One region of the Streptomyces sp. NPDC026659 genome, then DNA from elsewhere that is predicted to be linked to it. Evidence: predicted binding sites of a transcription regulator. Region 1 holds the regulator's gene; the other holds the start of a gene.

Region 1 (4,176 bases):
TGGGCGGGGTGCGCTGGTGGAACGTGAAGCACCCGGGCGCGTACGCGGCTGCGCTGGCTTCGGGCCGCTCTCCGGGCGCCGGCCGCGAACTCCTCTCGGAGGAGGACCGCCGCGTGGAGCGCATCCTGCTTGAGCTCCGGCTGCGGGAGGGAGTCCCCCTGTCCCTCCTGAAGCCGGACGGGCTCGCGGCTTCCCGGCGGGCACTGGCGGACGGTCTGCTCGATTCTGGTCCGTACGACGAGGGGCGCGCGGTGCTCACGCTGCGGGGGCGGCTGCTGGCGGACGCGGTGGTGCGGGACCTGGTGGACTGAAGGACCGACCCCCGCAACGGCGGGGACCACGACTTGCTCGGCCGCGTGGACGAGCTGATCGACGGATCACCTCCGCATGCGCGGAGAGCAGCCCACCAGGCACGATTTGCTCAACGAACCGGCAGCGATCAGGGCACGGTCACGTGATCGATCAGCCGCTCGACCGAGCCCAGCAGCTCAGACTCCAGCTCCCGATAAGACGTCACCTTCGCCAGAATCGCCTGCCACACCGCCCCCGTGTTGTCCGAAGGCCAGCCCAGTGCCCGGCACACCCCCGTCTTCCAGTCCTGGCCGTGGGGAACCCGGGGCCACGCGGAGATGCCGAGGGCGGACGGCTTCACCGCCTCCCAGATGTCGATGTACGGGTGGCCGACCACCAGGGCGTGGTCGCTGGTCACCGACTGGGCGATGCGCCACTCCTTGGTGCCGGGGACCAGGTGGTCCACCAGGACGCCCAGGCGGGCGTCGGGGCCGGGGGCGAACTCCGCGACCACGGAAGGCAGATCGTCCACGCCCTCCAGGTACTCCACCACCACCCCCTCGATGCGCAGGTCGTCGCCCCAGACCTTCTCGACCAGTTCGGCGTCGTGGCGGCCCTCGACGTAGATGCGGCCGGCGCGGGCCACGCGGGCGCGGGCGCCGGGGACGGCCACGGAGCCGGAGGCGGTGCGGGTGGGGCGGAGTGGGGTGGCGGAGGGGCGTACGAGGGTCACCGGGCGCCCCTCGAGCAGGAAGCCGCGCGGCTCCAGGGGGAAGACGCGGTGCTTGCCGAAGCGGTCCTCCAGCGTCACCGTGCCCGCCTCGCAGCGGATCACCGCCCCGCAGAACCCGGTGCCGGGCTCCTCCACCACCAGACCCGGCTCGGCGGCGACCTCGGGCACCGGCTGCGGCTTCTTCCAGGGGGCGGTCAGATCGGGGGAGTACTCACGCATTCTGATGACGATAGGAGAACTCGCCCCAGCCCCCTCACGACACGCCGAAACGGGCTGCCAGGGCGTCGCGTTGGCGTCGTACGAAGTCCGCGTCGACCACCGCTCCATGACCGGGGACGTACAGCGCGTCCTCGCCGCCGAGGGCGAGCAGCCGGTCCAGGGCGGCGGGCCAGCGGGCGGGTACGGCGTCCGGGCCCGCCTGGGGTTCGCCGGACTCCTCGACCAGGTCGCCGCAGAAGACCACCTCCGGCGAGCCGGGGACCAGGACCGCGAGATCGTGGGCGGTGTGGCCGGGGCCGACGTTGGCGAGCAGCACTTGACGGCCGCCGCCGAGGTCGAGGGTCAGTTCCCCGGAGACGGGATGGAGCGGCACGGGCAGCGAGGCCGCGGACTCGTCCGCGTCGGCGACCGGCAGCCCCTGCTTGATCGCGTCCAGCCGCAGTTCCCCGGCCTCGTGCGCGAGCAGCGCGTCCATGCCGACCGGCGCGTACGCCTCGGCCCCGCCGAACGCGGCCGCGCCCAGCACATGATCGAAATGCGGGTGGGTCAGCGCGAGATGGGTCACATCGTGGCCGGTCAGCTCCCGCACCGCCGCCTTCAGCCGCGCCCCCTCCGCGAGGCTCGCCCCCGCCTCCACGAGCAGTGCCGTACCCGCCCCGACGACCAGCCCCGCCGTACAGTCCCAGCCCGGCAGCCGGCACCGTCCGACGCCCTCGGCAAGTCGCTCCCACCCCAGGTCTTCCCAAGTCACGCTCATACCGGGACGCTATCGGCAAGAAGCCGGTGCAGTACCGCTGACCTTGCCCGGGCGGTACCCCGCGGCCGTACACTGGGCCGGGGAAGTCTGGCACTCGCATGAGCAGAGTGCCAGGGGAAACAAGCCGAGTGCCGTGGGGCGACAAGATGGAGGTGCGCGCCGAATGCTGAGTGAACGCAGGCTTCAGGTGCTGCGCGCCATCGTGCAGGACTACGTGGGCACCGAGGAGCCGGTCGGGTCGAAGGCGCTCACCGAGCGGCACAACCTCGGCGTCTCCCCGGCCACCGTGCGCAACGACATGGCCGCCCTGGAGGACGAGGGCTTCATCGCCCAGCCGCACACCAGCGCGGGCCGCATCCCCACCGACAAGGGGTACCGCCTCTTCGTCGACAAGCTCGCGGGCGTCAAGCCGATGTCCGCGCCCGAGCGGCGCGCGATCCAGAACTTCCTGGACGGCGCCGTCGACCTGGACGACGTGGTGGCCCGTACGGTCCGGCTGCTCGCGCAGCTGACCCGGCAGGTCGCCGTCGTGCAGTACCCCTCGCTCACCCGCTCGACCGTGCGGCACGTGGAACTGCTCTCGCTCGCCCCCGCGCGCCTGATGCTCGTGCTGATCACGGACACCGGCCGGGTCGAGCAGCGCATGGTCGACTGTCCGGCGCCGTTCGGCGAGTCCTCGCTCGCCGATCTGCGCGCCCGGCTCAACAGCCGGGTCGCCGGACGCCGGTTCTCCGACGTGCCGCGACTGGTCGAGGACCTCCCCGATGCGTTCGAGGCCGACGATCGCGGTACCGTCTCCACAGTGCTCTCCACACTGCTGGAGACACTGGTCGAGGAGAACGAGGAACGGCTGATGATCGGCGGCACCGCCAATCTCACCCGTTTCGGACATGACTTCCCCCTGGTGATCCGGCCCGTTCTGGAGGCACTTGAGGAGCAGGTCGTGCTGCTCAAACTCCTCGGCGAGGCCAAAGATCCGGGCGTCACCGTGCGTATCGGGCACGAGAACGCCCACGAAGGACTCAACTCCACGTCCGTCGTGTCGGTCGGCTACGGTTCGGGCGGCGAGGCGGTTGCCAAGCTCGGCGTGGTCGGACCGACCCGCATGGACTACCCGGGAACGATGGGAGCGGTACGCGCAGTGGCACGGTACGTCGGACAGATCCTGGCGGAGTCGTAAGTGGCCACGGATTACTACGCCGTTCTCGGCGTGCGCCGCGACGCGTCGCAGGATGAGATCAAGAAGGCGTTCCGCAGGCTCGCACGCGAGCTGCATCCGGACGTCAACCCCGATCCGAAGACCCAGGAGCGGTTCAAGGAGATCAACGCCGCCTACGAGGTGCTGTCGGACCCGCAGAAGAAGCAGGTCTACGACCTCGGCGGCGACCCGCTCTCCCAGGCGGGCGGTGCGGGTGCGGGCGCGGCCGGCGGCTTCGGCGCCGGTGGCTTCGGCAACTTCTCCGACATCATGGACGCGTTCTTCGGCACGGCGTCGCAGCGCGGCCCGCGCTCGCGCACGCGGCGCGGCCAGGACGCCATGATCCGGATCGAGGTCGAGCTGGACGAGGCCGCCTTCGGTACGACCAAGGACATCCAGGTCGACACCGCGGTCGTCTGCAACACCTGCAGCGGCGAGGGCGCGGCCCCCGGCACCACCGCGCAGACCTGTGACATGTGCCGCGGCCGCGGCGAGGTCTCCCAGGTCACCCGGTCCTTCCTGGGCCAGGTCATGACCTCGCGGCCCTGCCCCCAGTGCCAGGGCTTCGGCACCGTGGTCCCGACCCCGTGCCCCGAATGCGCGGGCGACGGCCGGGTCCGCTCCCGGCGCACCCTGACGGTGAAGATCCCGGCCGGTGTCGACAACGGCACCCGCATCCAGCTCGCGGGCGAGGGCGAGGTCGGCCCCGGCGGCGGCCCCGCCGGTGACCTGTACGTCGAGATCCACGAGCTGCCGCACTCCACCTTCCAGCGGCGCGGTGACGACCTGCACTGCACGGTCACCATCCCGATGACGGCGGCGGCCCTCGGCACCAAGGTGCCGCTGGAGACGCTGGACGGCATGGAGGAGGTCGACATACGGCCCGGCACCCAGTCCGGCCAGTCGATCCCGCTGCACAACCGGGGCGTCACGCACCTGCGCGGCGGCGGCCGGGGCGACCTGATCGTGCACGTCGAG
Region 2 (4,176 bases), on a different contig from region 1:
AAATTCGGGCGCGGTTGCGCTCGACCGCCCTGCGCTGCGGCGTCGCCGCACTGACCACCGCCGCCGTCCTCACCGGCTGCGCGGGCCCCGGCGACAGCGCCGCCCCGCACCACGCCCCGGCCGGACGGGGCGGCCCCGCCAAGGCCCCGGACGCGGCCGCCGCCCGCGCCGCCGAGCAGCAGCGCATGGCCGCCGCCACCCGCAAATGGGGCCTGAACGAGGTCCCCCTCACCCCGCCCGCGCCCCCCGCGACCAAGCCGGAGATCACCGCCCGCGCCGGTTTCGAGGTCGACCACCAGGACGACTGGGACCTCCCCCCGGTCTTCACCACCATCCCCACCCAGCAGAAGATCGTCTTCCTCACCATCGACGACGGCGCCGAGAAGGACCCCAGATTCCTGGAGATGATGCGGGAACTGAAGCTCCCGTACACCGCCTTCCTCAGCAACTACCTCGTCAAGGACGACTACGGCTACTTCCGCAAGATGCAGTCGTACGGCAACTCCCTCGAGAACCACACCCTGACCCACCCCTATCTCCCCGGCCTCTCCTACGAGCAGCAGCGCCACGAGATCTGCGGGATGCAGGACATCATGGAGAAGCAGTTCGGCAAGCGCCCCACCGTCCTGCGCCCGCCCTACGGCGACTACAACCAGGACACCCTGCGCGCCGCCAGGTCCTGCGGCATCAAGTACGCGCCGATCTGGAACGAAGAGGTCTACGTCGACCACTGGGAGTACCGCGAGGACGACCAGCGACTGCGCCGGGGCGACATCGTCCTCACCCACTTCCGGGGCCCCGACGAGTGGAACGGCACCATGGTCGACGACATGCGCCGCTTCCTGAACAAGATCACGGCCGAGGGCTACGCGGTCGCCCGCCTGGAGGACTACCTGTGAGCCACAGGGGGCGGGGACGGGTGCGGCGGGCGTTGGGACGTCCGGCGAGGGGCGGAGGCGACGGCGGGACCGGTGGCGGGACCGGTGGCGGGATCGGTGGCGGGATCAGGATCGGGACTGGGGTCGGAGTCGGGGGCGCACGCGCCGCACTGTGCGCCGTACTCGCCACCGCCGCCCTCCTGACCGGCTGCGCCCAGTCCGTCGACCCCATCGAACGCCTCGGCAAGAAGGCCGCCGAGGGAGTCCACCGCCCGGTCGTACGCGCCGACCGCGCCTACCGCCACTGGGGCCTCCCCGCCCCCCTCGCCACGGCCCCGCACCACGCCGCACGCCCCCTCGCGTCCCGCGGAACTCCCCTGCCCCGGGCCGTGGACCACGTCCCCACCACCGACAAGGTCGTCTTCCTCACCTATGACGACGGTGTCGGCCAGGACCCCCGCCTGGCCACCCTGATCCGCGAACTCCGCCTCCCGGTCACCGTCTTCGCCGCCGCCCACCAGACGGCCCTGCGCAGGGCGGGCGCGACGGTCGAGCGCCGGGCCCCCCGCCGGGGAACCCTCCCCGGCCTCCCCTACACCCGTCAGCGCGCCGTCCTCTGCGCCCACCCCGCGGCCCGCCTTCTCCGCCCCCGCCTCGGCACGTACGACCACACCACCCTCCGCGCCGCCGCCCACTGCGGCATCACGGCGGTCGTCCTCTGGCGGGCGACGGTCACGTCAACGGGCCTGGCCTACACGAGGGGCGCCCACACACTCCTCCCGGGCGACATCGTCAGAGTGGGCCCGGCGCGGGGCACGGCGACGGCGCTGGGGGAGCGGACGGCGAGGCTGTTGCGGAGGGTGCAGGAACGGGGGCTGACGGTGGGTCGCCTGGAGGACTACCTGTAGAAACGATTCGGCCCGGGCAACTGTCAGCCCGTCTCGGCCCGGGTAACTGTCAGCCCGTCCGGCGTTTGAGGACGAGGCCCGTTCAGGGCCGAAGCAGGGGCGTGGGGGTGCAACCCCCACACAGGCCGAGCCAACTCCCCGCACCCCCGATCGCCGACGCGCCGCACGGCAATTGGCACTCCGCTTGACCGAGTGCTAACCCCGGTCATAGTCTCGGCTCTGGCACTCGGCAGCAGAGAGTGCCAACAAAGCGACGGGCAGGTCCGGCACCCGCGACGACGGATCCACCTGGTCGCCACCTCAGACAGTCAACCCCGTGTGATCTCAGAAGGGGGAGGTCGGATCGTGACGACCGCCAGCTCCAAGGTTGCCATCAAGCCGCTCGAGGACCGCATCGTGGTCCAGCCGCTGGATGCCGAGCAGACCACGGCCTCTGGCCTGGTCATCCCGGACACCGCGAAGGAGAAGCCCCAGGAGGGCGCCGTCCTCGCCGTGGGTCCCGGCCGCTTCGAGAACGGCGAGCGCCTGCCGCTCGACGTCAAGGTCGGCGACATCGTGCTGTACAGCAAGTACGGCGGCACCGAGGTGAAGTACAACGGCGACGAGTACCTCGTCCTCTCGGCTCGCGACGTTCTCGCGATCATCGAGAAGTAGTTCACCCCGAAGCATCTGCTTCACCACTGCGCCCCTGGCCCCCGCTACCGAGAGGAAGCCGGGCGGCCGGGGGCGCGGTCACATCCACCCAGATTTTCGAGAGGGCTACCGCTGTCATGGCGAAGACTCTGAAGTTCGACGAGGACGCCCGTCGCGCCCTTGAGCGCGGCGTCAACAAGCTGGCCGACACGGTGAAGGTGACGATCGGCCCCCGGGGTCGCAACGTCGTCATCGACAAGAAGTTCGGCGCGCCCACCATCACCAACGACGGTGTCACGATCGCCCGTGAGGTCGAGATCGAGGACCCGTTCGAGAACCTCGGCGCCCAGCTGGTGAAGGAGGTGGCGACCAAGACCAACGACATCGCGGGTGACGGCACCACCACCGCCACCGTGCTCGCCCAGGCGCTCGTCCGCGAGGGCCTGAAGAACGTCGCCGCCGGTGCCTCCCCGGCCTCCCTGAAGAAGGGCATCGACGCCGCCGTCAAGGCCATCTCCGAGGACCTGCACGCCGCGGCCCGTCCGATCGACGAGAAGTCGGACATCGCCGCCGTCGCCGCGCTGTCGGCGCAGGACGACCAGGTCGGCGAGCTGATCGCCGAGGCCATGGACAAGGTCGGCAAGGACGGTGTCATCACCGTCGAGGAGTCCAACACCTTCGGTCTGGAGCTGGACTTCACCGAGGGCATGGCCTTCGACAAGGGCTACCTGTCCCCGTACTTCGTCACCGACCAGGAGCGTATGGAGGCCGTCCTCGACGACCCGTACATCCTGATCAACCAGGGCAAGATCTCCTCGATCACTGAGCTGCTCCCGCTGCTCGAGAAGATCATCCAGACCAACGCCTCCCGGCCGCTGCTGATCATCGCCGAGGACGTCGAGGGCGAGGCCCTGTCGACCCTGGTGGTCAACAAGATCCGCGGCACCTTCAACGCCGTCGCGGTGAAGGCCCCCGGCTTCGGCGACCGCCGCAAGGCGATGCTGCAGGACATGGCCGTCCTCACCGGCGCCACCGTCATCTCCGAGGAGGTCGGCCTCAAGCTCGACCAGGCCGGTCTGGACGTGCTGGGCTCCGCCCGCCGCGTGACCGTCACCAAGGACGACACGACGATCGTCGAGGGCGCCGGCAAGTCCGAGGACGTCCAGGGCCGCGTCAACCAGATCAAGGCCGAGATCGAGAACACGGACTCCGACTGGGACCGCGAGAAGCTCCAGGAGCGCCTCGCGAAGCTGGCCGGCGGCGTGTGCGTGATCAAGGTCGGCGCCGCCACCGAGGTGGAGCTGAAGGAGAAGAAGCACCGCCTGGAGGACGCCATCTCCGCGACCCGCGCCGCGGTCGAGGAGGGCATCGTCTCCGGTGGTGGCTCCGCTCTGGTGCACGCCTCCAAGGTCCTCGACGGCAACCTCGGCAAGACCGGCGACGAGGCCACCGGTGTCTCGGTCGTCCGCAACGCCGTGGTCGAGCCCCTGCGCTGGATCGGCGAGAACGCCGGCCAGGAGGGCTACGTCATCGTCTCCAAGGTCAAGGACATGGAGAAGGGCCAGGGCTACAACGCCGCCACCGGCGAGTACGGCGACCTGATCAAGGCCGGCGTCATCGACCCGGTCAAGGTCACCCGCTCCGCCCTGGAGAACGCCGCCTCCATCGCCGCCCTCCTCCTGACGACCGAGACCCTGGTCGTCGAGAAGAAGGAAGAGGAAGAGGCCTCCGCCGGTCACGGCCACGGCCACGGTCAC

What was found. The regulator HrcA, encoded in region 1, represses chaperone genes, less so after heat shock. The targets are predictions, from matches to a motif close to TTNGCACTCNGNNNNNCNGAGTGCNAA.
Region 2: groES (co-chaperone GroES) is a predicted target of HrcA. The motif match lies at 1,959-1,985, and genes of this name have one in related genera.

The regions. Positions count from the first base shown of each region.
Region 1 covers NZ_JBEZXY010000015.1:9,192-13,367, forward strand. Annotated here, with positions in the region: gene hemW (radical SAM family heme chaperone HemW) at 1-311, shown strand, start outside; gene AB0E91_RS29550 (DUF3097 domain-containing protein) at 440-1,243, opposite strand; gene AB0E91_RS29555 (MBL fold metallo-hydrolase) at 1,278-2,000, opposite strand; gene hrcA (heat-inducible transcriptional repressor HrcA) at 2,164-3,180, shown strand; gene dnaJ (molecular chaperone DnaJ) at 3,181-4,176, shown strand, end outside.
Region 2 covers NZ_JBEZXY010000002.1:673,899-678,074, reverse strand. Annotated here, with positions in the region: gene AB0E91_RS07655 (polysaccharide deacetylase family protein) at 1-899, shown strand, start outside; gene AB0E91_RS07650 (hypothetical protein) at 1,049-1,786, shown strand; gene groES (co-chaperone GroES) at 2,132-2,440, shown strand; gene groL (chaperonin GroEL) at 2,557-4,176, shown strand, end outside.